3 regions of the Pseudoalteromonas sp. KS88 genome follow, and region 1 is predicted to be linked to each of the others. Evidence: predicted binding sites of a transcription regulator. Region 1 holds the regulator's gene; each other region holds the start of a gene.
What was found. Region 1 encodes FliA, which starts transcription of late flagellar genes. Its sites were predicted from a motif close to CTAAAGNTNNNNNNNNNNNNGCCGATA; they were not measured.
Positions count from the first base shown of each region.

Region 1 (10,836 bases):
TGGCGAGCAAATCCCCGATCAATTATTCACCGCTGTCGCACAAGTATTAGCTTACGTATTTCAGTTAAAACGCTTTCGAAAAGGGCGTGGGAAGCGACCTACAGAGCTTAATAAAACACTACCTATCCCAGATGCTTATAAATACTAAGTATGCTTTATTTCTATAAGACAGTAACTTGGAATAGTTATTGCAAAATCCGTACAGTGTCAATTTTTTGAAATTGTAGGGTTATGGAATTTAAAGCTGTATTACAACAACTTAATAAAGATAAGAAAGAGTATGCAAAAGGTGTTGGTACGCCTTTATTAGTGCTCGCTGCGCTAGGTATGGTTATTTTACCACTGCCCCCGTTCTTACTTGATATACTTTTTTCGTTTAATATAGCCCTCGCTTTAGTGGTTTTATTGGTTACTGTTTACACCATGAAGCCGGTCGACTTTGGTATGTTCCCTGCGGTATTACTTATCGCAACAATTATGCGTTTGGCGCTTAATGTTGCCAGTACTCGAGTGGTATTACTTGAGGGGCATAATGGCGGCGATGCTGCTGGTAAGGTAATAGAAGCCTTTGGCTCTGTGGTTATCGGTGGTAACTATGCTGTTGGTCTCGTTGTATTCTTAATTCTTATCATTATAAACTTTGTTGTAATCACCAAAGGCGCTGGACGTATTTCAGAAGTATCAGCACGTTTTACCCTCGATGCGATGCCAGGTAAACAAATGGCTATTGATGCTGACTTGAATGCTGGTTTTATCAGTGCAGAGCAAGCACGAGACCGCCGTGAGGAAGTAACGCGAGAAGCGGATTTTTACGGCTCAATGGATGGTGCGAGTAAATTCGTGAAAGGTGATGCGATAGCCGGTATTGTTATTTTAATTATTAATATTATTGGTGGCTTATTTGTTGGCATGATCCAACACGACCTTTCATTTGGTCGAGCAATGGAAGTGTACACATTATTAACCATTGGTGATGGTTTAGTTGCTCAGTTACCTTCCTTACTTTTATCAATCGGTACCGCAATAGTTGTAACGCGTCAAAATGAATCGCTAAATATGGGCGATCAGTTCAAAAGCCAGCTTGGCAACGAGAAATCGTTGTTTATTGCATCTGGCATTTTAATCGTAATGGGCTTAGTACCTGGCATGCCACATTTTGCCTTTTTAAGTTTAGGTGCACTACTAGGCTACCTTGCTTATTACACGCAGCAAAATAAGCTTAAAGAAGCGGCGGCGAAAGAGGAAGAAGCTGCAAACGGTGGCCCTGCTGGAACAGGTGTTGCGAATAAACAAGAACAAAAAGAGCTTGGTTGGGATGATGTTCAACAAGTCGATGTTATTGGTTTAGAAGTAGGCTATCGCCTTATTCCGCTAGTCGATCAATCGCAAGGCGGTGAACTGTTGAATCGCATTAAAGGCGTTCGTAAAAAGCTTTCACAAGAACTTGGCTTTTTAGTACCGCCGGTGCATATTCGCGATAATCTTGAGTTAGACCCTAATGCATACAGAATAACAATGATGGGCGTATCAAGTGGAGAAGGTGAACTTAAGCATGGTGATGAGCTTGCAATCAACCCAGGTCAAGTATTTGGTCCGATCAAGGGCATAGAAACAAAAGATCCCGCTTTCGGTTTGGATGCAGTATGGATCAAAGCGAATCAAAAAGATGAAGCACAGTCATTAGGCTACACGGTTGTTGATGCAGCCACTGTTGTTGCAACACATATTAGTCAGTTATTAACTAACAGCGCTGCGCTTTTACTTGGTCATGAAGAAGTTCAAAATTTATTAGATATGCTTGCTAAAAGCCATCCGCGTTTAGTTGAAGGCCTTGTGCCAGACGTGCTACCACTAACTACAGTGGTTAAAGTATTACAAAACTTACTTAACGAAGGAGTTGCAATACGTGATATGCGTTCAATTGTTCAGACTCTTGTTGAGTATGGCCCGCGAAGCCAAGACCCAGATGTACTAACGGCTGCAGTACGTATTTCATTGCGTCGATTAATCGTGCAAGACGCGGTTGGTATGTCTTCAGAAATCCCAGTCATAACTTTGGCGCCTGAGTTGGAACAGATGTTGCATCAGTCACTTCAAAATGCAGGCGACGAGGGTGCCGGTATCGAACCAGGACTTGCAGAGCGACTTCAACAGTCATTGACTGAAGCGCATCAGAATCAAGAAATGGCCGGTGAACCTTCGATATTGCTAACGTCAGGAATGTTACGCACTGTGTTATCTCGATTTGTTAAGTACACCATCCCAGGTTTACGGGTAATGTCTTATCAAGAGGTACCAGACGAAAGACAGATCAAGATTGTCAGCTCAGTAGGCCAATAATTGATTTAGAAGGGTTGTGAACCATGAAAATAAAACGTTTTTTTGCTAAAGATATGCGTACCGCACTAAAAGAAGTTAAAGATGAACTAGGTGTTGATGCGGTTATTATGTCAAATAAAAAGCTGGCTAATGGCGTTGAGATTGTTGCTGCTGTTGATTACGACAAAGCTGCACCACAAGAGCCAACTCCTCAGCCAGCGGCTCAAGCGCAAAGCAACCCTAATAATTTTATAAAGCCAGCGCCTAAACGTGCTCCACAAGAACCACAGGCTGCGGTTGCTGACAGTTTACAAGCATTGCTTGAGCGTCAATCACCTCGCCCTCGTTCTCCTGAGCTTGCGTCGATGTTCAATCAATCGGGTATTGATACCTCGACGCAGTTTCAATCTCAAGAAACGCATCAGCAGACTAGATACTCTGAGCCAACTAGATCTGTTAATGAACCACAGGCTCATCCAGATTTTGCCCGTAGAGAGCCAACCCCTAAGGTTCGTACTCAGGCTCATAGCTTAGGTTTTGATGATGAGTTAGAAAGTGACTTTGATGATTTAGGCGCTCCTATGCAATCGCATAAAAGCGTAGCAAATCCGCAAAGTGATGAAATGACTTCCATGCGTGATGAAATGAATGCAATCCGACAACTACTTGAACACCAAGTTTCAGGTTTAATGCAACAAGATATGGCGCGTCGTGACCCTACACGAGCTTGTATGATTGACCGCTTGGTAGGCATGGGTATCGAGCATGATGTTGCAGAGCAAATGGCGTGTTTTATTCCTGATGATGTGTCTCGTCAAGAGGCATGGAAAGCGTTATTGCAAATGGTTGAAAACCAAATGCACACAACAAATAATGAAATTTTACGTCAAGGCGGTGTTTATGCTTTAGTTGGGCCTACAGGTGTGGGTAAAACTACGACAGTAGCCAAATTGGCTGCATTGGGCGCGCAAAAGTATGGCGCAGATAAAGTAGCGTTAATTACTACAGATACATACCGTATTGGTGCATATGAGCAACTTGCAACTTATGGCCGAATTATTGGTTGTGGCGTAAAACAAGTAAAAGATGCTAATGAATTAGCAGAAGTTTTATACCATTTACGAAATAAGCGACTAGTATTAATAGACACAGCAGGAATGAGCCAACGAGACTTACGGTTAACTGAGCAACTAAACACGCTAATGCGTAATCAGCGCGTTGATATTCGTAGTTATTTAGTATTAAGCGCTACAGCACAAATTAACGTACTGCAAGAAACCGTAAGGCACTTTAAAAAAGTTCAGCTAAGTGGCTGTATTTTCACAAAGTTGGATGAATCGCTTAGTTTAGGCGAGATTATTAGCATAGCGATTCAAAATCGCCTCCCAATAGGGTATCTTACTAATGGTCAGCGAGTTCCTGAAGATATTCGTGTCGCAAATGCTGAAAAATTGGTTAAAAAAGCAGAACAGTTATATTTAAAAAGAACAAAAGTACAACATTCAAGACGTCAAGCAGTAGCGTCAAGCACAGTAGGGATGTATGATTAACACAGTATTAGATCAAGCAAGTGGCCTGCGAAAGATGAGTCAAAACAATAATAACAGTGTAAAGGTTATCGCTGTTACTGGTGGTAAGGGTGGTGTAGGTAAAACTAATGTATCACTTAATACTGCAATAGCTTTAGGCCAATTAGGTAATAGGGTTTTAGTACTGGATGCCGATTTAGGCTTAGCTAATTGCGATGTGATGCTTGGTTTACGCGTAGAGCGGAACTTGTCTCATGTTCTCTCTGGAGAGTGTGAGCTTGACGAAATTTTAGTTGAAGGGCCAGCAGGTATTAAAATAGTCCCTGCGACTTCTGGTTCCCAAAGCATGGTCGAGTTGTCACCTTCAGAGCATGCTGGATTAATTCGTGCATTTAGTGAGTTGAGCACTGAGTTTGATATTTTAATTGTTGATACTGCCGCAGGTATTTCTGACATGGTGCTGAGCTTTTCTCGCGCAGCGCAAGACGTCATGGTTGTTGTTTGCGATGAACCGACTTCAATAACAGATGCTTACGCACTAATCAAAGTGCTCAGTCGTGAGCATGGTGTGTACAAATTTAAAATAGTTGCCAATATGGTGCGCAGCATGCGCGAAGGCCATGAACTATTTGCCAAACTTTCCAAAGTAACAGATCGCTTTTTAGATGTTTCAATGGAGCTGGTTGCAACCGTGCCATATGATGAGAATATGCGTAAATCTACTCGTCGACAAAAGGTCATTGTAGAGTTATTTCCTAACTCCCCAGCAGCGGTTGCATTTAAAACATTAGCGACAAAAGCAGTAAAATGGCCTATACCTAATCAACCATCAGGCCATTTAGAGTTCTTCATAGAAAAATTAGTAAACGGCTAACTATGACTGCATCGGTGAATAAAGCGATGGGATATCAATCAACAGTAAACTTAAATGCAATTATTGAGAAACATGCTTCATTAGTTAAGAAAGTGGCATGTCATCTCATTGCGCGTTTACCTCCAAGCGTGCAACTAGATGATTTAATACAAGCGGGTATGATTGGATTGATTGAAGCGTCAAAAAATTTCGATACCTCAAAAGGTGCCAGCTTTGAAACCTTTGCTGGCATAAGAATTCGTGGTGCGATGCTTGATGAAATGCGCCGTGGTGACTGGGCTCCACGCTCGGTTCATCGGAACAGTCGAATGGTGGCAGAAGCAATTTCAGGGTTAGAAAGCGAGCTAAACCGTGAACCTAAAGACTTTGAAGTTGCTGAAAAACTTGATATTACGCTTGATGAGTACCATCATATCCTTAGTGATGTAAATTCGAGTAAAGTACTAGGCATTGAGGATTTAGGAGTTGATGAAGATGTTATAACTCCTGTTGGTCAAGATTTTGCACTGGACAAGCCCTTTAATAACGTTAAGAATGAACGTTTTAATGAATCCTTGTTAGCTGCAATAAAGTCTTTGCCAGAGCGGGATGGGCTTGTGCTCTCGCTATACTACAATGATGAAATGAATTTAAAAGAAATTGGGCACATACTCGATGTTAGTGAATCGCGTGTGAGCCAGATACATGGTCAGGCGATGATTAAGCTAAAAGCAAAAATCAATGACTGGATAAACTAGAAGTAAGTAAATATAGGTTCAGACCTCACCGGAGGATGTTTTGGATAAAAACATGAAAATTCTTGTTGTTGATGATTTTTCGACGATGAGACGTATCATCAAAAATCTTTTAAGAGATTTAGGCTTTACAAATGTACAAGAAGCTGACGATGGTTCAACAGCTTTACCCATGTTACAAAATCAAGAATTTGATTTTGTTGTAACCGATTGGAATATGCCGGGTATGCAAGGTATTGATTTATTACGTGCTATCAGAGCTGATGGAACGCTTAAACATATCCCTGTGTTAATGGTGACAGCAGAAGCTAAAAAAGAACAAATTGTTGCTGCTGCTCAAGCCGGCGTTAACGGCTACATTGTAAAACCATTTACTGCCGCAACACTGAAAACCAAATTGGAAAAAGTGTTCGAGCGCCTAGGCTAAATAAATAGGAGAGGCTTATGTCAGCACTTGCTGCGCCTCAGATCAGTTTAGAACAAGCCCGTCAGCTTGTTGTTTACCTTGAAAATGGCGAACAAGAAAAAGCTGACCAGCTAATTATTGATGCGGCTTCTCAAGAGCAATCTGAGTTGTTTGCTGAAGTGGGTAAGTTAACGCGTCAACTGCATGATGCGTTAAAAAACTTTGAACTTGATACGCGCTTATCGGATTTGACGACAGATGCACTTCCAGATGCAAAACAGCGTTTAAACTATGTCATGGAAATGACTGAAAATGCTGCCAACAAAACGATGGACGCGGTTGAAGCAAGTTTACCAATAGCGCAAGAATTAGCAGATGAGATTGCTCACATCAAGCCAACTTGGGATCGTCTAATGAGTCGTGAAATTGAGCTTGGTGAGTTTAAAACACTTTGTCATAGTTTAGATAAATTTATGAGCCATTCTCATACAAAAACAGATGAGTTACAGGGCTTGATGACAAACGTGTTAATGGCACAAGATTTTCAAGATTTAACAGGTCAAGTTATACGAAGGGTTATTGAATTAGTTAGAGAAGTTGAAGATAGCCTAATTCATTTACTTACCGCTTTTGGTAGCCACGAGCTTAGTGGTGAAAAAATAAAAACACCTGCCGAAGCCGTAACACCGCCTGCACAAGATACACTTGCCGGTCCTGAAGGACCAATTATTGACAAAGAATCGCGAGATGATGTAGTCAATGGGCAAGATGATGTTGACGATTTATTGTCAAGTTTGGGCTTCTAAGAGGAGAGCACTGCATGAGCTTTGAAGTCGATGAAGACATTTTACAGGATTTTCTAGTTGAGGCTGGAGAAATCCTTGAGCTTTTATCAGAACAGCTAGTAGAGCTTGAAAATAATCCGGATGATACCGATTTACTGAATGCGATATTCCGCGGCTTTCACACAGTTAAAGGCGGTGCTGGTTTTTTAAGCATGACCGAACTTGTTGATGCTTGCCATGGTGCTGAAAACGTATTTGATTTGCTGCGCCAAGGTGTACGGACAGTCAACTCAGAGCTCATGGATGTTATACTTCAGGCGCTTGATACTATTAATGAAATGTTTGCGACTATTCAAAATCGTGAACAGCCTGCACCAGCAGACCCTGAACTGTTAGCTGTATTACATAAATTAAGTCAGCCCCCAAGTGATGATGAGAACGACCCTGTCTCAGTGCCAGATACAGTTGCAGCCGCACCAGCAGAAGAACCTGCTACGGAAGAACCCAGTGTTAATGATGAAGATCCGTTTGCTTTTGATGAGCTATTTAATGGTGAAGTAGATAATAGCTCAACAGAAGACAACATTGATGAAATTACCGAAGATGAATTCGAAAGCTTACTCGACGAATTGCATGGTAAAGGTCAAAGCCCAATTACTGAAAGTGCTCCAACTCAACCGAGCTCATCTGGTAATGACATAACAGATGACGAATTTGATAATTTATTAGATGAATTACATGGTGTAGGGAGCTTTGGTGAAGTTGCTGTAGATAATGCCCCGGCAACTGGGCAACAAGTTAAACCAGCTGAATCAAAAAGTTCAGTTAGTGATGAATCTGGTGACGACATAAGCGATGATGAATTTGAGGCTTTACTTGATGAACTTCATGGTAAAGGTTCAGCACCTAAAGCAGTTGCAGAGAATGCAAATGCAGTTGAACAGCCTGTAGCAAAAAAACCAGAACCCCCTAAAGAAGCTGTTCAAAAGCCTGCACCAGTTAGTAAGCCGGCCACACCAGCCGCTCCGAAAGCTGCTGAAAAGCCAGCTGCACCAGCAGCTTCGACAGCTAGTGCTGCTAAAAAGCCACCACCACCTCAAGCTGAAACAACCGTTAGGGTGGATACAAAACGCCTAGACGAAATCATGAATATGGTTGGTGAACTTGTATTGGTCAGAAATCGCTTGGTTAGCTTAGCAACAAATACTAATAACGAAGTGATGGGAAAGGCAATTTCCAATTTAGATGTTGTCACAGCTGACCTGCAAGGCGCGGTAATGAAAACCCGTATGCAGCCAATCAAAAAGGTTTTCGGTCGGTTTCCTCGAGTTGTTCGTGACTTAGCAAGAAGCTTGAAAAAAGACATCAATCTATTGCTAGTTGGTGAAGACACAGATTTAGATAAAAATTTAGTGGAAGCATTGGCTGATCCTTTAGTTCACTTGGTGAGAAACTCGGTTGACCACGGTATCGAAATGCCTGATGTTCGTGAAGCAGCAGGTAAATCAAGAACAGGTAGCGTGACATTATCAGCATCTCAAGAAGGTGATCATATACTGCTTACTATTCGTGATGATGGTGCAGGTATGGATGCTGAAAAACTGAAGAAAATAGCAATCAGTAAAGGCGTACTTGACCATGAGCAAGCAAGTCGCTTGTCAGATACCGAAGCATATAACTTAATTTTTGCACCAGGGTTCTCAACTAAAGAAGAGATTTCTGATATTTCAGGCCGCGGTGTCGGTATGGATGTTGTTAAGACTAAAATTAATCAGCTTAATGGCTCTGTAAGTATTCAGTCTGAACTGGGTGTAGGTACCATACTTGAGATAAAAGTACCGCTTACATTAGCAATCTTACCGACCTTAATGGTTGTTGTTGGTGAGCAAACATTTGCCCTACCGCTTGCAGGTGTAAGCGAAATATTTCATTTAGACTTAACACAAACTAATGTCGTTGATGGGCAGTTAACAATCATAGTCCGTAAGAAGGCAATTCCATTGTTTTACTTGGAACACTGGTTGATTAAAGGTGCAGATAGATCACAACGAAAAGCGCAAGGGCATGTTGTTATTGTTCAAATAGGTACTCAGAAAGTGGGTTTTGTTGTTGATTCATTAATCGGCCAAGAAGAAGTAGTAATAAAACCATTAGATGCTCTATTACAAGGCACGCCAGGTATGGCGGGGGCTACAATCACCTCTGATGGTGGAATTGCATTGATATTAGATGTGCCAAGTCTATTAAAGTTTTATGCTGGCTAGCCCATACTTATCCTTTTATGAGAGCCTTTGGCTCTCATAGGTAAAATTTAACAAGAGTGTACCAATGGCAGTTAAAGTATTAGTTGTTGATGATTCAAGCTTTTTTCGCCGTAGAGTCAGTGAAATTCTTGAACAAGATAAGGATATCGAAGTAATTGGTTTTGCTGTTAACGGCCGTGAAGCCGTTGATAAAACCAGTCAATTACGTCCAGATGTTATTACCATGGACGTAGAGATGCCCGTTCTTGATGGAATTAGCGCTGTAAAAGAAATAATGGCTGCTAATCCAACACCTATCTTAATGTTTTCGTCATTGACGCGCGATGGTGCAACGGCAACCTTAGATGCTCTGGATGCGGGTGCGTTGGATTTCTTACCAAAGAAATTTGAAGACATAGCACGAAATAACGAAGATGCGATAAAGCTATTACAAAATAAAGTTAAAGAAATTGGGCGTAGACGAATATCCAGATTTAACCGCCCAACTCCTTCTATTTCTTCACGTTCAGTATCAAGCAAAGAGTCGTCTACTCGCAGTGCAGTTATTCAGCCGGATCGTTCTTTTAGCCGGGCAACGCCTTCGCCTAGCCCAAAATCGGACGTGCGTGCATCGGGTAAAAAATATCAAATAGTCGCAATAGGGACATCTACAGGAGGGCCTGTTGCCCTACAAACTATTTTAACAAAATTACCCGCTAATTTTCCGCATCCTATTTTGTTAATTCAGCACATGCCAGCCGCATTTACTCCTGCATTTGCAGCAAGGTTAAATGGGTTGTGTAAAATAAAAGTAAAAGAGGCTCAGCAAGGCGATAAATTAATGCCAGGCACAGCTTATTTAGCACCTGGCGGTCAACAAATGCTTGTAGAAGGGCGTGGTGGAAATAGGACATTACGCGTATTCGAAGACGACAGTGCGAGAATAACTTATAAACCCAGTGTTGATGTAACATTTGCCAGTACAGCAAAAGCCTACCAAGGTGATGTATTAGCGGTTGTGTTGACTGGTATGGGGGCTGATGGTCGTGATGGTTCTCGAATGCTCAAACAAGTTGGTGCAACTATTTGGGCACAAGATGAAAAAAGTTGCGTGGTATATGGTATGCCTCAAGCCGTTGCAAATGCAGGCTTAGCCAGTGCAGACATCGCATTAGAGGATGTTGCGAACCGAATTATCCGTGAGATTGGGTGTGGATAAACTCTCATTTTTAGGTGTAATTGTTGCACTAGGTGCGATTACATTTGGGTATTCTCTAGAAGGCGGTATTGTATCCGCCTTATTCAGTGGACCAGCACTCCTTATTGTTTTAGGTGGAACAATAGGGGCTGTGATGTTGCAGTCTCCTTCGAGTACATTTTTAAAAGCTTTGAAAATAAGCTATTGGGTGTTTTTTCCGCCGCGTCATGATATTGACGGAGCAATTGAGCAAGTAAAGCAGTGGTCAATAAAAGCTCGCCAAGAAGGCTACCTTGCGCTTGAAGAGACGGCACTGAGTCATCCAGATCCCTATGCTGCAAAAGGGCTTAGTTTATTAGTTGATGGAGTCAGTGATAAGGCGCTACGTGACACGCTAGAAATAGACCTGTTACTTGAACGTGAACGTTTGCTTGAAGCAAGCCGAGTGTATGAAGCATTTGGAGGTTACAGTCCTACGATTGGTATCTTAGGGGCTGTTTTAGGATTGATTCAAGCAATGTCGTTTATTACCGAGCCAGAGAAATTAGGTGCGGGTGTCGCAACGGCATTTATTGCAACCATTTATGGTGTTGGTTTAGCTAATTTGTTGTTTTTGCCAATGGCTAATAAGTTAAAACAACAAGTGGAACAAAAAATGCTTTATCATGAGTTATTAGCAGAGGGGATTATGGCAATTAGCCAAGGTGATAGCCCAGTCAATATAGAGCTAAGACTAGAAGCATATCGT
Region 1 is NZ_PYHV01000016.1:79,379-90,214, forward strand. Features, by position in the region: gene flhB (flagellar biosynthesis protein FlhB) at 1-148, shown strand, start outside; gene flhA (flagellar biosynthesis protein FlhA) at 232-2,340, shown strand; gene flhF (flagellar biosynthesis protein FlhF) at 2,364-3,869, shown strand; gene C7Y70_RS10385 (MinD/ParA family protein) at 3,862-4,722, shown strand; gene C7Y70_RS10390 (RNA polymerase sigma factor FliA) at 4,749-5,459, shown strand; gene cheY (chemotaxis response regulator CheY) at 5,500-5,883, shown strand; gene C7Y70_RS10400 (protein phosphatase CheZ) at 5,901-6,668, shown strand; gene C7Y70_RS10405 (chemotaxis protein CheA) at 6,683-8,911, shown strand; gene C7Y70_RS10410 (chemotaxis response regulator protein-glutamate methylesterase) at 8,976-10,109, shown strand; gene C7Y70_RS10415 (flagellar motor protein) at 10,102-10,836, shown strand, end outside.

Region 2 (10,836 bases), on a different contig from region 1:
ACACTGAAGCGGCTCGTGATCCCTTTGTACTGCTTAGGGCTACTCATGTTGGTTGGGGTGATACTTTTTGGTGTTAGCTCAAAAGGTGCGCAGCGCTGGTTGGATTTAGGAGTCACTCGCTTTCAACCGTCCGAGCTAATGAAGCTGGCCGTCCCAATGATGGTTGCATGGTATATCGGGCGAAATCACCTCCCTCCGAGAGCATTACATTTAATGGTTGGCTTTGCCATCGTGATTTTACCCACTTTACTTATAATGGAGCAGCCAGATCTTGGCACATCTATTCTGATAGCAAGTTCAGGTATATTTGTCATATTTTTATCAGGACTAAGTTGGCGTCTAATTGGGTTTTTAACAGGCTTGGTTACCTTATCCGCTTGGCCTTTTTGGCATTACGGAATGCATGCATATCAAAAGCAACGTGTACTGACCTTATTTAATCCTGAGAGTGACCCTTTAGGTTCTGGTTATCATATAATCCAGTCTAAAATAGCCATTGGTTCTGGCGGAATTGAAGGTAAAGGCTGGCTACAAGGTACACAATCACAACTCGAGTTTTTACCTGAGCGCCACACTGATTTTATTTTTTCAGTTCTCAGTGAAGAGTTTGGTCTGTTTGGCGTATGTTTGCTGCTATGTATGTATTTATTTATTATAGGCCGCGGTTTATACATTGCCGTCAATGCGCAAGATGCGTTTGGTAAGTTGCTCGCAGGTGCTCTGACCCTTACTTTTTTCGTGTATGTATTTGTAAACATTGGTATGGTATCTGGGCTCTTACCGGTTGTCGGCGTCCCTTTGCCGCTGATAAGTTATGGTGGAACGTCAATGGTTACACTGATGGCTGGCTTTGGCATAATTATGTCGATTGCCACTGATAAGAGGATGCTTTTAAAATAATGAAGTGGATGTTGAAGTATATAAGCCTGATGCTTATTGCGCTTATTGTAAGCGGCTGTAGTAGTTCAGGAAGTAAAACAGATCACAGTAGTCGTTATAGCATGAGGCATGATGCTGCGCCTTTACGCGCACCAACCGTTTTAGAAATGCAGGATGCTGTTGTAACTGAAGTAATAAAAAGTGCAAGCGCCGGCCGCCCTTACACTGTACTTGGTAAAAGCTATACCCCCATGCTGGATGAAACGGGCTACGAAGAAGAAGGAATAGCCTCGTGGTATGGCCGAAAATTTCACGGTTATCACACATCAAACGGTGAAATCTATGATATGTTTGCCATGACTGCAGCACATAAAACTTTGCCCTTGCCGAGCTTTGTTCGAGTCACTAATACCGCCAATGGTAAATCTGCCATTGTTCGCGTCAATGATCGTGGCCCTTTTCATGATGATAGAATCATAGATTTATCATACGCAGCGGCTTATAAGCTTGGTTATTACAATCATGGTACAGCCAAGGTTAAGCTTGAGGCAATTACACTAGCGCATTCGCCTACACGCCCTAGTTATATTCAAGTTGCAGCGGGAAGCACATTAGCAAATATTGAAGCACTTGCCTCAACCCTGCGCCAACAATATAATTTACCTACAAGTATTGTAGAAAAAGATGCCATTTATAGGTTGCGACTTGGACCAATTAAAAACGCTGAAGAAGCTCAGCAAGTGCTAGAAAAATTAAAACAAAACCAATTTCAAAACGCGTTCTTGCTTTACAGCCAGTAAGCGCTTTAGAATGAGAACAACGCGAATCTTTAACTTTAACCATTAATGAGTATGATGAAATCAATTAAATACAAAATTCTCAACGGTGTGTGCGGCTTAGTCTGTTCTGCTGCCATTTTCTCTGCCACTGCACAGATCATCCCTGCGCCTCCACAAATTAATGCAAAAGGTTATTTCCTTGTTGATTTTACCACTGGTAAGGTTATTGCCGAAGGTGAGCCGGATACTCGTCTAGCACCTGCTAGCTTAACAAAAATGATGACTAGTTACGTTATCGGCACAGAAATTAAAGCTGGCAATATTGCACCAACAGACATGGTTACGGTCAGTGAAAAAGCGTGGGCCAAAAACTTCCCTGAATCTTCTAAAATGTTTATTGAAGTGGGTAAGCAGGTCAGCGTCGAAGATTTAAACCGCGGTATTATCATTCAATCAGGTAATGATGCATGCGTAGCAATGGCTGAACACATTGCAGGAAGTGAAAGTGCATTTGCCGACCTTATGAATGCTCACTCTGAAAAGTTAGGTATGAGCAACACGCATTTTATTAACAGCCATGGTTTAGATACTGACGCGCACTTCACAACACCTCGCGATATGGCAACACTAGGTGCAGCACTTATTCGTGATGTTCCTGAGGAGTATGCTTTTTACGCTGAAAAGTCGTTCACTTTTAACGGTATCAAGCAGTATAACCGTAATTCTTTATTATGGGATGAAAGCCTGAATGTTGATGGTATCAAAACGGGGCATACTTCAGAAGCTGGGTACAGTTTAGTCACCTCTGCTACCAAAGACGAAATGCGCTTAATCGCTGTAGTTATGGGCACTTCAAGTGAACGAGCTCGTAAAGTTGAAAGTAAAAAACTCTTAAACTACGGGTTCCGATTTTTCGAAACAATCACACCATATCAAGCAGGTGATAGCTTTGCAGAGCAACGCATTTGGATGGGCAACAAAGAAAATGTATCATTAGGTATTTTAGAAGATACTCCTATCACTATCCCTCGCGGCCAACGTAAAAATTTAAAAGCTAATTTTGAGCTGGATAAAACGTTAGAGGCACCGCTTACTAAAGGTACTAAAGTTGGCACCTTGTTTTTACAACTTGAAGGCGAAGAGATTGCACAATACCCTCTTGTAACGCTTGAAGAAGTTGAGGAAGGTAGTTTCTTTAGTAAAATTTATGATTACTTACGTTTACAGATTATGTAATTGCTAATTTAATAATTCTAAGCGCCTTGCACTGCAAGGCGTTTTTTTTTGCCTGAAAAATGCTAGAATGCGCCTCATATCTAACCTACAAGGTCGAGTGTGGGTTATTAGTCGGTTATAAGCGCATTATGTAAGGAGTCATCGTCGTGGCTACACCTGTAGAAAATACTAAATTTGATGAGTACTTAGAGTACCCTTGTCCGTTTACCTTCAAAGTAATGGGCTTAGCAAACGTTAATTTAACTGACCAAATTCTTGAAAAGTTACAGCCAATTGCACCTGGTGACTACGCGCCTAAAGTAAAACCTAGCAGTAAAGGGACTTACGAGTCTGTGACTCTTGTTGCAACAGTGACCAGTGGCAAACATATTGAAGAAATCTACAACGTGATCAGTAATATCGATGACGTTCGTCACATGCTTTAAACCCTAATTGGAGATTGCAGTGAGCGAAAACACGTTAATCGTGCGCCAATTAGGCCGCCAGCGGTACATGCCAATATGGCAAAAAATGCAAGAGTTTACCGACACTCGAGATGATGCTGTTGCTGATGAAATCTGGTTAGTCGAGCACGAACCGGTTTTCACACAAGGCCAAGCAGGAAAGGAAGAACATTTACTTGCACCTGGCGATATTGAAGTGATCAAAGTTGATCGCGGAGGCCAAGTGACCTATCACGGGCCAGGCCAACAAATGATGTATGTTTTATTTAACTTACGTCGTTTAAAAATTGGTGTACGTGAATTAGTAACTTGGCTTGAAGAATGTATTATCGATACATTGAAAGAATATGATATTGAAGCATACGCTAAAGCCGATGCACCGGGTGTGTATGTAAATGATAGTAAAATCGCATCGTTAGGCCTTCGCGTTCGTCGCGGCTGTTCATTTCATGGCTTGGCCTTAAATGTAAGTATGGATTTGAGCCCATTTTTACGTATTAACCCCTGCGGTTATGCGGGTATGAATATGGTGCAGACAACTGATTTAGATGGTCCACAAAACCTCGAGCAAGCAGGTAATGGACTTGTAAGACACATGATCACAAAGCTTAATGCTACACAGGTTAAGCATACTGAAGGGTTTGAAAACGAATGAATAAACCAGTCAAGATGGAACCAGGGGTAAAATTACGTGACGCCGAAAAAATGGCGTTGATCCCAGTTAAAGTATTACCGACTGAAAAAACTGAAATGTTGCGCAAGCCCGAGTGGCTAAAAATACGTTTACCAAAGTCAACTGAACGTATCGACGGCATAAAACAAGCAATGCGTAAGCACGGCTTACACTCAGTATGTGAAGAGGCTTCATGCCCTAACCTATCAGAGTGCTTCAACCATGGTACAGCAACCTTTATGATTTTAGGGGCTATTTGTACTCGTCGTTGCCCGTTTTGTGATGTTGCCCATGGCCGCCCATTAAAACCAGATGCCGCAGAGCCTGAGAAGCTAGCACTAACTATTAAAGACATGAAGTTAAGCTATGTTGTTATAACTTCAGTTGACCGCGATGATTTACGTGACGGCGGTGCGCAACATTTTGCTGACTGCATTCGCGAAATCCGCAAACATAATCCAACCATTACCATCGAAATATTAGTGCCTGATTTTCGGGGTCGTATGGATCGTGCTCTTGAGATCTTAATTGAGACGCCACCAGATGTGTTTAACCACAACCTTGAAACTGCGCCACGCTTGTACAAGCTTGCTCGCCCAGGTGCTGATTATAAATGGTCACTAGAGTTGCTGCGTCGCTTTAAAGAAGCGCACCCAGAAGTTAAAACTAAATCTGGTTTAATGGTAGGTTTAGGCGAAGAAATTAGCGAAATCGAAGAAGTATTACGCGATTTACGTGAGCATAATGTCGATATGCTTACTGTAGGCCAATACCTACAACCGTCAAAACATCACTTACCTGTTAAGCGTTATGTACCGCCAGCTGAATTTGATGCGTTAAAAGATTATGCAGATGAAATTGGCTTTACTCATGCAGCCTCAGGTCCATTTGTACGTTCAAGCTATCACGCTGATCAACAAGCCGCGGGTAAAGAAGTTAAGTGACACTTAAACACTACACCCTTTAACATTTAGGGTGTAGTGTTTATAGATTTAGTTTACTTAAGATTATTTGATGCAGACATCATAATCTCTGTTTTTAGGTAATGTAGGATTCATGCTATAAGGTGATGGTTTTGATGTTAACCAATCCGCTTTATTGCGAACATTCTGTTTTATCATCGCACTTTTACATGCATTAGCTGAATTATGAAAGCTTGTCACTTGCCCTGTTTTATTGTCAACCAATAAAAACTTTTCATCTTCTTGCGAAGTGGTAGAATTACAGCCAGCAAGCGCAGTGAGTGCTAAAACCAAAATCGTAGTTTTCATATTTAGTCTCTCAAATTATAAACACGCATTGTGTTAAATAAATGTATGACCTTTTCATTTACATGTCAATTAAACGGCTAATTAATCCAATATAATCAATAAATATAGTTTATACTTTTGTGCCTGCTATGTTCTGTTTTTCACGGATCATGGCCTTCTCTTCATGTTGATATAACAATTCCAGCTCAGCGGGATCGAGAGGGGTCGTAGCAGCTAGGTAATTTAACTCAATATGAGAAATAAGATTACTAAACACATATTCAACCCGTTTAATATGAAATTCAGAACTCACTACCGTCGCTTTTTTTATATTATTAGCAGTCAATATAGGCAGAGACATTGTTGCGTCCTCAAATGTAAATCGACTTAAAGCTACGTCTAGAAAGGCGTTTCGCGAAATCCCCTGTTTTATTAAATAGTCCTTGGTTAGTTCGCCGTGGGCAAATGGGCTGGTGTTAAAATGTTCGCCAAATCCACCAGTGCATAATACTTTGCAACTAGGGTTTTGCGTATATAACTGAAAGGCTTTATCACATCTACTTTTTGCAATTTTAGATAACTCCCCACTTTTGCAATTAGGAGAGCCGAGTACAATAATGGCGTAAGAATCATTTTCTCTCATCAAAGTTCCTCCTTTTATGCTCTATTTATTCTATTTATTAAAACAGATAGTTAGTTGGTTGTTGCAATATTGAATTTATTTCAATGACTAATAAATTATTTACTTGGTTTTTAATTAATCACTAGGTCAATTGTTCATTCCTTGCGACAATTAGCATAATTATATTAATCATGGCTTATTATGAAATTATTAGTTAGAAACCTTTCACGCGCAACGACTGAGCAAGACATTCGTGTATTATTCACCGCCTACGGTAAAGTTGCTGAATGCACGCTTGTATTAGACAAAGAGACGGGTAAATCAAAGGGCTTTGCATTTGTTGAAATGCCTATAGAATCAGAAGCTGAAGAGGCAATTAAAGCCTTAAACCAGAGCAATGTTGATAAAAACAAGATCCGTGTTAAATTGGCTGATGCTTAAAAAACCCACGTTAGACAAAAAACCAGCTATTGCTGGTTTTTTGTCTCTAGGATCTTATGCTGAAAGTTAAGGTCTTAATGAAATATTTTTAACTTCAATCGTCGCTTCACCACCAAGTTCATCCTTTAGATCTGGTACTAAGTAAATTGCACTCACATGCTCTTTTATTATCCCCTTATCGATAGAATTCACAGGCGTCCAACTTGGTCTAGAAAAATCATCTAAATTAACGCAGTGGGTACCCCACTGAGTTTGTGCAGGTAGAATATATTGGTAGTGTGCATAACTTTTATCACCTTGCCCGCCATAATCCCTTTGAGATAGCTTTACAACAAGATTTTTGCTGCTTTTATATTCCAGCAAAATAGTTGATTTCCCTTCAACTGTTTGGTTTGGAAGATCATAGATAAGCTCAACCCAAGAGTTATTTTTTGCATCCACTCTTGGCACTCGTTTGAACGAAATCCAAATACGTTCATCGGTTAAAAGCGTTTGTTTCACTTTCACTTCACTGCCATGTGGATCAGTGGCAAAGCGCCACTCTTTTTCATTAAGTATGCTTGTAGGCAGCTCTTGCTGACAATTTTGCTCCGAAACTGAAGACACCGATAGCACAGAGCTAAGAACCATAAGAGAAAAAGCTGAAATAAACATACAACATCCTTTTATTATTAAAGTTACTGTTAGAGTCTGTCTGTAATTGATGATGAATTATCACTTATTTATGAGGAGTAACCTCACCACACAGGCCCTAAGCTGCCAAAATATCAAACAAACGACTACATATTTACCTTTAAAGGTCACAGACCTTAGGATACCTGAAATTTGGTTTTGTTTCAGGCACAAAAAATGGGCAATTAAGCCCACTCTTTTAACACAATAAACGCTTATTGTTTAATCATCAGCTTCATCATCAAAATCTGCCGACTGGCGCTGTGCAGGTCTTGCCAAAATTTCTACATAGAAAGATGCCAGCTCCTGCTTTTCAATTTCGCTGATACAATTATTAATTTCGGCAACATGCACAACTTGTGCTTCTTCTGCTGTGTTACCAAACTTACAATCAAAAGCCCAATAATCTGCATCGAACGGTAACGTTTTGTTACGCTCTCTTTTCAAATATTTTTTCACTTCATGCTTTGCAGCGTCAACCATGCGAGGGTATTTGATTTTCTCGTGATTCAGCGTGAATGTTTTCTTCATTACGTTCCTAAATTACCTTGGTTTAATGATAATGGTATTTTTTGAATCCCATCTTGAGCCATTATAGCAACTGCATTTAAATTTTGGGTGCTTTTTTTACACTTAACGAAATAAATCACGTTAACGGTTAATTATTACAAAACAGAGTCATGCTTGCGCTAAGTGAAGAGGCTGATGCAGGGAATCATTATTGAGGCTATCATAAAAGGCTGCTGCGTCCATCTGGGGGTTATCTAGTTGAGTTTCTTTATCTAGATGGCGCTTACGAACCACGGGTTCACAGTTATCAATGATATGAAGTGGGATATGGTTTTTATCATCTCGAACAGCGAGTGGCTCTGGAGATAAACAACTACGTAAGCGTATGTCACTCATACCAGCTTGTTGTAAACGTTGTGCGTTATGCTCACCAATCAGCATATCAAACTCATCTGGTGCGAGAGGTTGTTTAGGTCCTGCCCCTAATTCAGCACGCAGCTGGGATTCATCATATTGTTTTGCATCAGCGCCAAATGGGGTTTTAGGTAAATGAAATTGACTAAAATCCAGAGCATCATGAGATAGCATTGCTAAAAGTAACGCAAACTCGCCACGACGTGACTCGCTGACGCTTTTCGCGAGGCGATTGTCGAGCTGACTCTCTGTGATTAACAATCCATCAATTTGCATAGACTTTAGCCGATTATGTTGTTGAATAAATATTTATCGGCATTATTTAATATTTCTTTAGCTTTTTTCTTTACTTAAATAATAAGTTTGCTATTATCGGCGCCGTTGCATTGGAGGGGTTCCCGAGCGGCCAAAGGGATCAGACTGTAAATCTGACGGCTCAGCCTTCGCTGGTTCGAATCCAGCTCCCTCCACCACTTTTCTTACCGCTAAGTTAAGTGGGGCCAAATGTAACAAAATAGTGTGGAGGGGTTCCCGAGCGGCCAAAGGGATCAGACTGTAAATCTGACGGCTCAGCCTTCGCTGGTTCGAATCCAGCTCCCTCCACCACTTCTTTTTTCCTCAATTTTTTATTACTTAAACCCGTACGCTAATCAAATACCCATTGTAGACTCATTCCATGTTCCTTTAGCCAATGTGATGCTTTTTTGTATTGCGGATAAAATTCCCCCACTCTCAACCAAAATTGAGTACTGTGGTTTAAGTATTTTAAATGTGATAACTCATGCACGACCACATAATCAATCACCCATTTTGGCGCACCGACGAGTAAAAGATTAAACGTCAACTCTCTACGTCGATTACAACTGCCCCAACGTCGCTTATAAGCCATAATTTTTAACTTAGTCGGTAACTCTTCACCCATTTGCATACAATATTCATGTATTCGCATTTCAATATAGTTTTCTAATTGCTCATGCATAAAAGCTTCAAGCAGGCTTTGGTACATTTGTTTTTTATGTTTGACACGAGATGAGATTGTGATGTTTAGACCCGACATTGTGTCACTGTCTATCGCATCCACAGCCGTTTTTTTTCCAATATCAAAGCTTAGCTTCAATGGCGAGCCAAACACGTTTATCTGCAAGGTTTTCAGTGGTAGCTGCTGCGTTTGAGATATTTCACTTTGTTTTGTTATCTGTGATTGGATCCAATCTTGTTTTGTCTGTAACCAGTGTTCTATTGATGAAATCGCGACACCATAAGGGGCATAAACCGTTAATGATTGCTGTTGTATTTTCATCGCAACCGTTTTACGTCGACGACTTCGCTTTAATGTGTATTCAACCAATTTAAACTCTTGAGGGGGCTAATAAAGAAATTTGCATGCGGACATAATACCTTGCTAAATAACTGCTAATCTATAAATAAGTGTAATAATTTGAAGCTGAAACAATTATGCCAGACAAGCCTTGTTGTAGTTATACCTCACCTGATAACAAACAATGCCAAGAAACCGACATGGGCACAGGATTTTGCTTTTGGCACGATAAGAAATTTGATAAAACTGGCCTTGAGTTGACTCAAAAATTAGAGCGTTATGCAAAAAAAGGAGGCCTACTCCAAGGGCTCGAGCTTCAGCGCGCAAATTTAACCGGACTAAACTTAGTTAAACATGATGAGGAGGAAGGTTTCGATCTTTCTTATAGTAATTTTTACCGCACAAACCTTTCAGGTGCTCACTTATTTAACAATAAAATTGCCCACGCCTCATTGATGAAAGCAAACCTTCACGAAGCAAGTCTACATTATTGTAATCTTCAGCATACAAATTTATTAGGTATAAAGTTAAGCAATACGCGAATCGATAACATAGATTTAGGCATTCACTTACTTCAAGAACAACAAGCAAAAGCTTCTTTAAAAAAGCAAGACGCAGCTAAGGCAATCGATCTCTATGAACAATCCGAAGAGATTTATCGTAATTTGAGAAAGGCGTCTGAGCAACAGGGTTTGTTTGAACTAGCGGGTAATTTTACATTTAATGAACTGAGAATGCGACATGAGCAATATCCAAAATATTCTTTAAAGCGACTCAGTTCAAGTTTTATCAATATGTTATGTGGTTACGGTGAAAAACCACAAAATGTGATTCGTTTTAGTTTATCACTCATCGTTATCTGTGCTTTATGCTATTTTCTATTTGGCGTGACATACAACGATACTCTTCTAAAGCTCAACTTTTCTGCTCCATTAAGTGACAATTTATCAGCCTTACTAAACAGTTTTTATTTTAGCGTAGTGACCTTCACTACTTTGGGATATGGCGATATTACTCCCATTGGCGTATCCCGTTTAATTGCGGCGATTGAAGCTTTCTGTGGAAGCTTTTCGCTCGCTTTATTCGTAGTCGTATTTGTAAAACGAATGACGCGATAGGAAAAGTTAGAAATATTTAACCAAGCTATAATTACTATTAAAATTAATGGTATGATATTTACTAATATATTTTTCAGTTAGTTTTGTTTTTAAAATTAATTATTTCGCACATTTCACTTTCAATCAATGAGTTATCTGATTGTAATCACAAGATTAGAGCCGCTATGCTGTCAGCCTTTTTTATTACCGACCAGGATCCTAGTCTCATTATTAACGGGACTTATAATCCATTACTAGTAACATTATCAGTCCTCACTGCCATCTTTGCAGCTTATTTTGCAGCACTACTCATTGATCTTGCTAAAGTAACTCGATTTCATAACTACCAAAAACTCGCTAATTCAACGGCTGCATTAGTGCTGTCTGGCGGTATTTGGAGTATGCACTTTATTGGCATGCTAGCGTTCTCGTTATGCACAAATATTAGTTATGATCCAGCGCTAACCTTTTTATCTTTTATTCCTGCATTTTTAGCCTGTCT
Region 2 is NZ_PYHV01000002.1:22,980-33,815, forward strand. Features, by position in the region: gene rodA (rod shape-determining protein RodA) at 1-900, shown strand, start outside; gene C7Y70_RS00640 (septal ring lytic transglycosylase RlpA family protein) at 900-1,679, shown strand; gene C7Y70_RS00645 (serine hydrolase) at 1,734-2,894, shown strand; gene ybeD (DUF493 family protein YbeD) at 3,041-3,319, shown strand; gene lipB (lipoyl(octanoyl) transferase LipB) at 3,339-3,992, shown strand; gene lipA (lipoyl synthase) at 3,989-4,954, shown strand; gene C7Y70_RS00665 (hypothetical protein) at 5,018-5,281, opposite strand; gene C7Y70_RS00670 (YdcF family protein) at 5,391-5,903, opposite strand; gene C7Y70_RS00675 (RNA recognition motif containing protein) at 6,084-6,323, shown strand; gene C7Y70_RS00680 (hypothetical protein) at 6,390-6,977, opposite strand; gene C7Y70_RS00685 (DUF6172 family protein) at 7,218-7,526, opposite strand; gene C7Y70_RS00690 (VC2046/SO_2500 family protein) at 7,674-8,195, opposite strand; tRNA gene C7Y70_RS00695 (tRNA-Tyr) at 8,308-8,392, shown strand; tRNA gene C7Y70_RS00700 (tRNA-Tyr) at 8,441-8,525, shown strand; gene C7Y70_RS00705 (SprT family zinc-dependent metalloprotease) at 8,566-9,219, opposite strand; gene C7Y70_RS00710 (ion channel) at 9,375-10,355, shown strand; gene C7Y70_RS00715 (MHYT domain-containing protein) at 10,520-10,836, shown strand, end outside.
Region 2: C7Y70_RS00690 (VC2046/SO_2500 family protein) is a predicted target of FliA. The motif match lies at 8,230-8,256, and genes of this name have one in related genera.

Region 3 (10,836 bases), on a different contig from region 1:
CACTGACTATATTTAGCTTAGTCGTTAATACAGAAGCCGTTGCATAATAATGCAGCGGTTTTTTTTGCTCTGCTAAAACATAAGGCTCAAGCCGCTTTTCGTTATCTTCATTTAATAACGCTTTAACTCTATTGGCAATTGCTGCACCTGAATCTAGTAACTGTATTACCCCTGCGTAATAGCTATCTATATGTTTAGCTAATATAGGAAAGTGAGTACACCCAAGAACAAGTACATCTGTATCTTTATGAACTTCTAACCTCTGCATCTCTTGTTCGAATCTTAATTTATTATATTCATCATTAAGATAAAGCTGCTCTGCAATAGCCACAAGTTCGACACTGCTATATAAATCAACGGTAACCCCTTGCCCATAATTTTCAATAAGCTGCTTTGTGTATATGCTACGTGTGGTTGCTGGTGTGGCTAATAAGCCAATACGTTTACTTTTGGTTATACTTGCAGCTGGTTTAATTGCCGGTACCACACCTACGATAGGTATAGTGGTTAACGCTCTAATTGCTGCTAATGCTGATGTTGATGCCGTATTACACGCTATTACCAATATATCAACGTGAAGGTTTTCGTTTTCGATGAAATGTAAAAGAGAAGTTAGCCTTGCAATAATCTGTTGCGAATTTAATTCACCGTAAGGTAAGTAAGCGTTATCCATAAAATAGCTAAAAGAGGCATTAGGGATTAATGCTTGAATATGATCAAGTACCGTTGTCCCACCAATACCTGAATCGAATACTAAAATATGTGATGACAAACTACTAGCTCCAGACTTAATTTAAGCTGAGCAGTTTGCCATGCACTCTTTGTAAAATAAAGCCTAAGCTTCAGATACCGTATCACGCAAGTTATTCATTTGTTCAAACATTGCTTTTGTATAATCAACAAGCTTGCCAATCTCTTCTTGGTCTTGGTTTAACCACTGAAGAATACCTGATAATTGATTTTGTAAGCCAAGTTCATTTGCTTTGTTAAATGACTCTTTTAAGTCGTCATTAAAAGGGGCTACTTTATTTGCGATATCTTTCTCTGGGGCTGGTCTGTTCTCTTCATAACCTTTTATAGACGCAAACGTTTTAGTTTGCTTTAAGTCCATCGAAAAGGCCACCAGCTGCTCATTACCGAGATTCAGTTCTTGTGCCTGCTCAAAAGCCTCATCTAGGTCGCCACCAAAAAAGGTTTGACTCACATTTTGAAGATCTTCCATTAAGGCGTTGATGGCTTCTTGCTCATCTTCATTTAAGTCACCATTTACAGACATACTAAACGATAAATCGCGAGACTGTGATGACTCTCGTGCAAACCCTTCATTCTCACCGGAGCGCTGATAACTACTTGCTGACTGTTGTTTGAAAGCATCTGCAAAGCTTATGCTCACTTCATCGCCTTCAGCAGTTGTGAATTTGTACTCTGCATTGTTACTTAAACTTAGATATTGGGCTTGGCTGACACTGACAGAATCAGGTTTTGGATTAAATAAATCCTCTTCAAAATCATCAAGGCCTTTGAAAATACCCTCTTTTGACTTTTCAATGCCCTGCTCAATTTCATCATTAAAGACACCCGTGCCTTTTAATTCGTCGACAGCACCATCGATCCCGGTTTGAACACCTTTACGTGCTGCACCAAGCATCTCTTTAAGCTGATCGTCATCGGCACCATCAGCTTGCGCTTTTTTTACGGCACCCGTAACAAACCCTAAAACGTTTTTAACAATTTCTTCAAAATCAAACAGGGGTTTATCTTTTTTCTCTTCCACTACAGGCAAGCCCAGCGCTTCAGCCATTTTCTCACCTAGCACTTTGGCAGCGAGCTCTTTACCACGTTGCTGATAACTATCTTGGGGAGATTGTATTGTCGGTTGCTGCAGTGCACCGGCTTTGTTACTGTTTTGATTGACGTTATTGTTAGGCACATAGCCAAAATTGCCAATTTTCATGATCCGACTCCTATAGTTGCATTCTTTGTTATCGGCCTGAACTAAAATAACTAAAGATAAATGTACAAAAAAACATCACCTTTCATTACGCAAAACTAGACAAATACTCTCTGCCCCCTACAATAGCGCCGATAAGTAGCTTAAAGAAAAAGGTAGCAAGCATAATGGCAGTGATTAAGATAGATACATCAATATACGATGCGCAGTTGAACGAGAAAGAGCAACGTATCATTGCGCAATTCCAACGTTTTGGTGTTGAGCAATTAGAAGTATTTGGCTCTGAGCCTATTCACTATCGTCAACGCGCTGAATTTAGAGTATGGCATGAAGGTGACGATTTATTCCACATTATGTTTGATCAAGCTACAAAAGAAAAAATACGTGTTGATACCTTTGACCCTGCAGCACCTTTAATTGGTGATGTAATGACCGCCATGATCGACAACTTAAAAGGCTGCGAAGTTTTACGCCGTAAATTATTCCAAATTGATTACCTGTCTACTTTAAGCGGTGAGATATTAGTTAGCCTGCTTTACCATAAGCCACTTGATGAACAATGGATGGCAGAAATAAAAGCACTTAAAGCTAAACTGAGCAAGACGTTTAAAATTGATTTTATCGGTCGTGCTCGTAAACAAAAAGAAGTACTAGGTGAAGACTTTGTCACAGAGCGCTTAACCGTCAATGGCCAAGAATTAATATTCCAACAAGTTGAAAACAGTTTTACTCAGCCAAATGCTAAGGTAAATATAAAAATGCTGGAGTGGGCGCAACAGTTATGCGCGCCACTTAAAAACGACTTACTAGAGCTCTACTGTGGTAATGGTAACTTCTCCATTGCATTGGCAGGCTCATTTGATCGAGTGCTTGCAACAGAAATCTCAAAGTCATCGGTGCACTCAGCTCAATATAATATTGCAAAAAATAATGTGACTAATTTAGATATTATCCGTATGTCGAGTGAAGAATTTACTCAAGCTATGAATGGTGAGCGTACGTTCTCACGCTTAGAAGGGATTGATCTAAAAAGTTATGATTGCCAAACTATCCTTGTCGATCCACCGCGGGCTGGAATGGATACGCTGACATGTGATTTAGTCGCTAACTATGAAAACATTATTTATATCTCATGCAACCCAGATACACTTGAGCGAGATTTAGAGCATTTATGTCAAACCCATGAAGTAAAACGTTTTGCCATTTTTGACCAGTTCCCTTATACCCATCACATCGAATCGGGTGTTTTCTTACAAAAGAAATAAACTGTTCAGCATGCAGCCAGCGCTTTTAAAAGTGCTGGCATTTGTATCTCACTAAATACTTTAATGCCATTTTGCTCTAGTAATGCCGCCGTTAACCCCATTCCCGCAACTTTAATACCCTGATGCGAGCCATCATAAATTGTATTACGACCACATGATGGGCTTGATTCTTTTAGCAGTGCAAAGCGGATATTATGAGACATACATAATTGTAAGGCCTTCTTCGCGCCTAACCTGAATGCAGCTGTTACATCTTCATCGTCATTTGTAATCACTTTACCGTGCCTGATCTCGGCTGGCGCTCTAGGGATAGGCAGCCCACCAGCAACCTCAGGACAAAGAGGCATAATTCGACCTTGTAATTGCCATGTAGTTATTTGTGGATGAGCAAGCTCCTGCCCTTTACCATCGTAACGTACGGGGGCACCAAGTAAGCAGCTTGAAACAAGTATTTTTTTCATTGTTTGTCCAATAAAAAAGCTCCGCGAACGGAGCTTCTTAATTATATTACTGTGACTCGGTTACTTTGCCGCTAAGTAGTTAATCAACTTACTGATATCTTCCGGCGCTGTAATTCCAGTTTCACGACCTAGATTAAGCTTATATTTACCGTTAACGATAAATGTCGGCACACTTCTTAATGCACCTTTTTCTTGGTAATAAGTTTGTTCACGCTTCATTTTTGAAGACATAGTACGTACTGAAAAGCTTTTATAAACTTTATCAAATTTGTCGCCGTCAACGCCTTGCGCTACGAATACATCTTTAATGTCAGCAAGCTCATTGAACTTGGCGCGCTTTGCATGAATATGATTAAACATGGCAGCAATTAATGCATCTTTTTGCGGCAACACTTCAGCGGTTGCGAGTGCTTGAGAGATCATTTGCTGATTTTCAGCATTACGTACGCCGACAAAATCAACATGGCTTTTCTTAAACTTAACACTTTTATCAAGTTTAGGCTTAACTTCATCCAACAGCGATTCATAGTTATTACATGCAGGGCAGTAAAATGAAAAGAACTCTTTCACTTCTGGCTTTTTACTCGCTCGCTCAGATACAACTTCGTAATGCACACCCTCTTCATACTTCGATGGCGCCGCAGTTGCAGCTAGAGGTAACAATAGTGCCAGCAATCCAGCCTTAACTAATTTAATCATAATTCATTCACTCCAAAAATTATTGTTTTAATCGCTTATTGTTTTAATAAAAAGGCAACTAACTCATCAAGCTGCTGTTGACTCTTGATGGTATTAATATTGATTTTATATTTATCATTAACGATAAAAGTTGGCACGCCCGTTAAAGCACCCAATTTTGAAAACTTCTTTTGCTTATCTTGCATTGCTCGCTCAGCCGCGATGACTGGCATACTCGCAATCTCTTGGTCAAACTTTGCGTTATCGATACCATTTAACTCTAACAGCTGCTTAACGTCTTTAATATTATCAAGGGGAGCACGCTGAACGTGAATGCTTTTAAAGATTTGATCTGCAACTTGCTCACCCTTTCCATTTTGCTTGGCAATAATGTAGGCATAGCTCAAGTTGCTTTGTACTTGTGGAGATAAGCCACCTAAAAAATTAACATGGCTTTTAACAAACTCTGCGCCTGAAGGTAGGCTTTTCTCTAGCGCCTTTGCAACAGGTTCAAATTTAAAGCAATGAGGGCAATAAAATGAGAAAAACTCTGTCACCTGCGGTGTGCTGCTTTTTTCAATATCTAACACTGTGTATTGGTCACCGGCTTTAAAATCTGCAGCCAACGCGGCAAAAGGTAAACACAATAGTAATAAACTCAATTTTAATTTTTTAAGCATTGGACTCTCTATTAACTTTTTAAAATAATTTTTATGGCAATAATTTTAGCGGCGGCTCTTTTAGTGCAGAGTACTGCTCTTTCAGTGCTAAAATTTGCTGCTCCCAGTATTTGTCATCTGCAAACCATGAAAAGTTCCTTGGAAATGCAGGATCATCCCACCGTTTAGCTAACCACCCCATATAATGAATCATACGCATCGCACGTAAAGGTTCAATTAATTTGAGTTGAGAGTGGTCAAAGTCGCAAAATTCTTCATACGCAGCGACTAGGGTATCTAACTGTAACAGCTGGTTATTTCGATCACCACTGAGCATCATCCATAAATCTTGGATGGCTGGGCCCTGGCGGCTATCATCTAAATCCACAAACATAAGTGCATCCCCAGCCCAAAGTATATTCCCTGCATGGCAGTCACCATGCAGGCGAATTGTCTTAACATCATGATACTGCGCTTTAGTCTCAGTAATCACCATATCAAGAATGGTATAGAATGCAGTCGCAAGACTACTGGGCACGAGATTACTACTTTGTAACTGAATTTTAGCTGTATCTAAATATTCATCGCATCCCATCACGGGACGTTGACTAAACTCACTAGCATGTGCAACTTGATGCATACGCCCTATTAAACGCCCTAAAACATCTAATTGATCGAGATTATCAACTTCAAATATTCGCCCACCTACACTCGGAAACAAGGTAAAAAGAGACCCGTTATGTTCAAATAAACTTTCACCATTATGAATAATAGGCGCAACAACCGGTACTTCAGCCTCAGCGAGTTCAAACGCAAACCGATGCTCTTCTAAAATTTGTGCTTTACTCCAGCGCTCTGGGCGGTAAAACTTCACGACGTAGCGGTTTCCATCTTCAGCTTTAAACTGATAAACCCGATTTTCGTAACTGTTTAACGCTAATAAACCAGACTCGGCATAAATACCAATACTCTCAACTGCATCCAATATTGAGTCAGGTGTCAAACCTTCAAAGCTAAATTTACTCATAATTCTCATCAATATAAAAAAAGCGGGAAAATCCCGCTTTTTAATTTATGTTAGTGTACTTAACTATCGCGCTTTAAAAAAGTTACTCGGCTGCGAAATTTGCGAACTCGGATCATTTGTTGGTGATAAAACAAAGTTAAACTTCGTTACTGGTCTTTTCAAATCATAAGGATCCATCACTAATGACAATGGAACGTTATGTGATTCACCCGCTTGTACAGTAAATGTTTGCTTACCTATGTATTCAAAGTTTTCTAGCCCTTGAACTTTTACATTAAAACTCTGCTCATATTGCGCTTTGTTGATCACTTTAAGGGTATACGTATTTTCAACTAGTCCATTAAAGTCAACACGGTACAACTGGTTTCTATCACGGATAATATCTAAGTCCATAGGCTTGCGAAGCACAATGTTCGCCACCAGCGCTGAAGTTAAAAGCACTAGAATAACGATGTAACCTATTATTTTAGGGCGCATCGGATTGGTTTTATTATCCGGCGTTTCTAAATTGCGCTCTGTGGTATATGAAATAAGCCCACGCGGATAGTTCATCTTATCCATTACCCCATCACACGCATCAATACAGGCCCCACAGTTGATACACTCAGCTTGTAGACCATTTCGAATATCAATACCCGTGGGACATACTTGTACGCACAAGTTACAATCAATGCAATCACCTAGGTTGAGTTCTTTTGGGTCTTGTTTACGAGAGCGAGGGCCACGGTTTTCACCGCGCTGCTCATCATAACTTACAGTAAATGTGTCTTTGTCGAACATCGCTGATTGAAAGCGTGAATAAGGACAAATATGTAAGCACATAATCTCACGCATCCACCCTGCATTACCGTAAGTACACACCGTAAATACGATAATACTGACCAATGCATAACCGCCCACATTTAAGGTAACAAAGTCAGGGAGCAGCTCTCTTATGGGTGTAAAATAGCCAACAAAAGAAAGCGCCGTATATAAAGAAAAAGCGATCCAACTACCGTGCTTGGCAGTCTTTCGCCAAAACTTATCAAAGTCCATGGGCCGTTGATCAAGCTTTTTACGTTGATTGGCTGTGCCTTCAAACTTTTCTTCAAACCAAATAAAGATAAACGTCCACACCGTTTGTGGACAGGTATAACCACACCACACTCGCCCATAAAAGGTTGTCACCAAGAATAAAGCAAAAGCTGATAGCATGAGAATAAACGCAAGAATTGTAAAATCTTGAGGCCATAATGTAAGGCCAAAAATATTAAACTTTTGCCCAATCAAATCAAACAAAACAGCTTGCTGGCCGTTAAAGTTTATCCACGGTAGCGCCATAAATGCGAGCATGCCTATAAAGCCAATACGCTGCCTTAGCAGTTGATGCAAGCCTGTTACTGCACGTACATATATACGATTTCGGGGATTAAACCTGTCCTCAGGGGCATTAAGATCAGGCCTTTCAATCTTTACCTCTGTAGGTATATTCTTTACTTTTATTTGCTTGTCCATCGAAGTCCCTCAACGCCTTTGGAGAATAATAATCGAACATTCTTGCAAACTATACATGCTAAGTAGCGAACCTTAACTGTAAAAATAGTGCAAAATTGAACGTTAGCCTAGTAACGTTCAGAGATTTCTGAAAAATCTAATCGTTCTTACGCATTATATCAAGTCTGCCTAAAAAAGCTGGCTTTGATTGCCATTAATTATTCATCTTAGTCACTTGCTTTATAAAGGTGCATTTTATTACACTGTTGTTCAACTCTTACCCGTTCAGATCAAAGTTAATTAAACTATGAAAAAATTTCTTTTTCTTGTCATCGTCGTACTGGCATTATTTACAATCGACCACCCGATGATAAAAGAACCAAGAGAAAAACTACTTGGCCAAGGTGTTGGTATTTTAAGTGATGCCAGTAATATTAATCGTGGGCCTGCTGCAAACATGGCTAAAAACAGAATCAAGTCAGCACTCTCACTCTCTGATTCTGAACTTGAGTATTTAGAAGAAACGTTGCAGACAGATGAGCAATTACAACTTTTTCATACTCGCTACTGCCGCAGCAACGATCTCAATTTATACTTTTATGAAGATCGACTAAACACAGTCTGTAAAATTGCCGCAGAGTCGCTTGCTGAGCGTCGAGGTAAATAGTGGACTTTTCAGCGTTAACAAAGAAAAGCAGTGCGTCGTTTAATCAGCACAAGAATCTGCTAAAAAAGCTGGCGAAAGGAAATACAGTGAAGTGTGAGAAATGCCAAGGTATTTTAACACTGGATCTAAAAACCCCTAAGCCAGGCCAAGGGGTTGCAAAGTGCCCTAAGGGCTGTACCGAAATAGTATTGGAACTAGGTTAACCTAGTTCCAAGTTTCGTCGTCTTCTGTGTATAGCCCACTTTGAACAGCAACTATCTCTATTAATTCAGCAAACCCTAACGCGAAATCGCCCATCAATTCATACTGACTCTGCGCTAACTGTACTTCAGATAGATTATTCTGCTTAGCAATCGCGGCTATTACATCAGCGTCTAACGCAAAAAAACCTAAACTAGCATACGCTGTTTGCAAAGCCTCTAATAAGGCCGCATCTAAGCCTGTTACTTGGCTCAACTTATTGTAATAAACCTGTGCCCCTTGAATAAAACCCTGACACCACATTTGGCAATCATCTAAATCGAGGTAACTATCATTATCAGCATGATGCTTTAGCGATAATGGTAACTTGAACCCGGTTTCATATACTTGCTCACTTATTTGGTGATACAACGCCATAAAAGAAAATAAGATTTCTTCATCTAGCTGACCTTGTGTATTAGATACAATGACTTCAAGCCATTCGTGTACATCTAATGGCTCTGGTGAGCAAATGACAGCAAACAAATATCCTTGGCTTTGCGCTAAGGTCATTGCTTGACTGTGCCCTGCTAAAAAATTATTTAACTGTTCTGCGTGTTGCTCTGTGAATGCGGGTATTTGCATGAAAAACTCAATCAACCATTAAATATTAAGGGGGTAACGACCATCACTATCTGCACGCCCTAAAAACTGAGCTGCATCATGGACTTCTTTTGGTAAAGTTAAATCGGGTTTAATAAAGCCAGCTACTTTAAAATCTAAATTAGCTTTTAATACCGCATCAGCTTCCAGCCCTAAACGATTATCGGGGTCAACTAACACAGCAATATCACCAGATTTACAACTCAACTGCCCACTCAATGGGCCGATACTAAACCAGCCCGATAAACCTTGCACATCTATGTTAGGGCTTGCAATTTCACCTGTCAAAGTATCGCAATATGGAACACCCAAATTATATTCATCTAAATCTACAATAACGCGGCCTTTAGCATTAATAGGTAACGGCAACTGCAAACGCTTCATTGCACGCTCTACGCTTAGCCTCAATGTGGCATCGGTAAGTGCAACCGATTGATCAAGTAAACCGTAGCTGAAGTCACCTCGGCCTGAAATATCTGATGTATCTCTAATATTGCCAAATTTCAGGTTACCTGACAGCTGCCCTGTAAGTAGTGACCACGCTGAAACATCCCAACTGAGGTTATTAATTTGCTCACCATCAAAACGTAACTGCATGATACGACCTTGCCACACACTGCCAGATACCTTACCAATCTCAAGCTCTTTTGGTAAATGGCTGCTTGCAAGATTAAGCGCAACAGCTGCGGGTGTTTTTAATAAAGCAAAAACAATAAAACTAAAAATAAATATAACGATAAGAAATGCTGTTTTTTTCATTATTACTTCTCTAATACCAGTCGGCTTACACGCACATAACCTTGCTTGTCATCACGGCTAAGATCTAAATTCTCAATCTGCACACCTTCTTTATTGACCATTTCATCAAGCCATTCAACAAGTTTGTTAAATTGAACTGAATCGATGGTTAAGCGCAATGAGTTATCACTTGGTTGCATTTTGCTAATGGTGATATCAAAACGGCCACGCGTCGCATTGACAATCTGGCTTAAATTTTTATTGTTACTAATAGAGCGGCTGCCCGCCGCTTTTAGTTTAACAATACTACTATCAACCCAGGTTAATAATTCTTGCTGCTTTATTTGATCTGCCTGCGCTTGTGCAATGGCGCTATTAAGCGGTCTGAAAATGCCCATCACCAAAACGAAAACAACAAAAATACCGCCTGCAACCATAATCAATTGCTGCTCTTGCTCTTTTAAGGAGCCCCAATACTTTTCAAGTTGCTGCTTCATGCTGCACCTCCGAGCTTTAATTCACCAACAACAAAGTCACCATCATTATTCAATGACCCTTGGTCAACCGTTAAGCCTCGCTGCTCTAGAATCGATTTAACTTTACCAAAGGTTTGAAAGTCTTTGCCGCGAGCACGGATTCGCAACTCATTACGACGTTGATCATAACGTAGGGTTTCTGGTGTAAAATCGTTCACTTGACTAAACACAGTGACAAGCTCACTGGTTAACTCTAAAAAGCCAGCACTACTTCCACCTTCAATTTTTGCAAGTTCACCTCTAATTTGACTTCTGATGAGGTGAGGTCGCACAGTTTTACGAGGAAAAGCCTTGCTGTAACGCTCAACAACTTGCGACTTGGCCACTTCAAGTTCACTGTTCAGGTGATATAACTCAAACCCTTTAATAACCACAGAACTGACCAAAGCGATACTGGCTGCAATGGCAACCCCTTTCCAGTGCCCCCACCAAAGTGGTGTCTTTTTCTTTAGCTGGTATGGGCCTTGACGTAAATTAAACTTTGTTGTTGGTAATTGTTTAGCAAATAACGCTAAAGGCAAATCATAGTCCGCTGTTT
Region 3 is NZ_PYHV01000038.1:1,299-12,134, forward strand. Features, by position in the region: gene murI (glutamate racemase) at 1-772, opposite strand, end outside; gene C7Y70_RS19400 (DUF5610 domain-containing protein) at 836-1,954, opposite strand; gene trmA (tRNA (uridine(54)-C5)-methyltransferase TrmA) at 2,119-3,216, shown strand; gene C7Y70_RS19410 (DUF523 domain-containing protein) at 3,222-3,677, opposite strand; gene C7Y70_RS19415 (thiol:disulfide interchange protein DsbA/DsbL) at 3,738-4,376, opposite strand; gene C7Y70_RS19420 (thiol:disulfide interchange protein DsbA/DsbL) at 4,412-5,035, opposite strand; gene C7Y70_RS19425 (serine/threonine protein kinase) at 5,067-6,041, opposite strand; gene ccoG (cytochrome c oxidase accessory protein CcoG) at 6,105-7,535, opposite strand; gene C7Y70_RS19435 (hypothetical protein) at 7,822-8,181, shown strand; gene C7Y70_RS20725 (hypothetical protein) at 8,181-8,384, shown strand; gene C7Y70_RS19445 (UPF0149 family protein) at 8,386-9,006, opposite strand; gene C7Y70_RS19450 (type II secretion system protein N) at 9,025-9,783, opposite strand; gene C7Y70_RS19455 (type II secretion system protein M) at 9,786-10,259, opposite strand; gene gspL (type II secretion system protein GspL) at 10,256-10,836, opposite strand, start outside.
Region 3: C7Y70_RS19400 (DUF5610 domain-containing protein) is a predicted target of FliA. The motif match lies at 1,984-2,010, and genes of this name have one in related genera.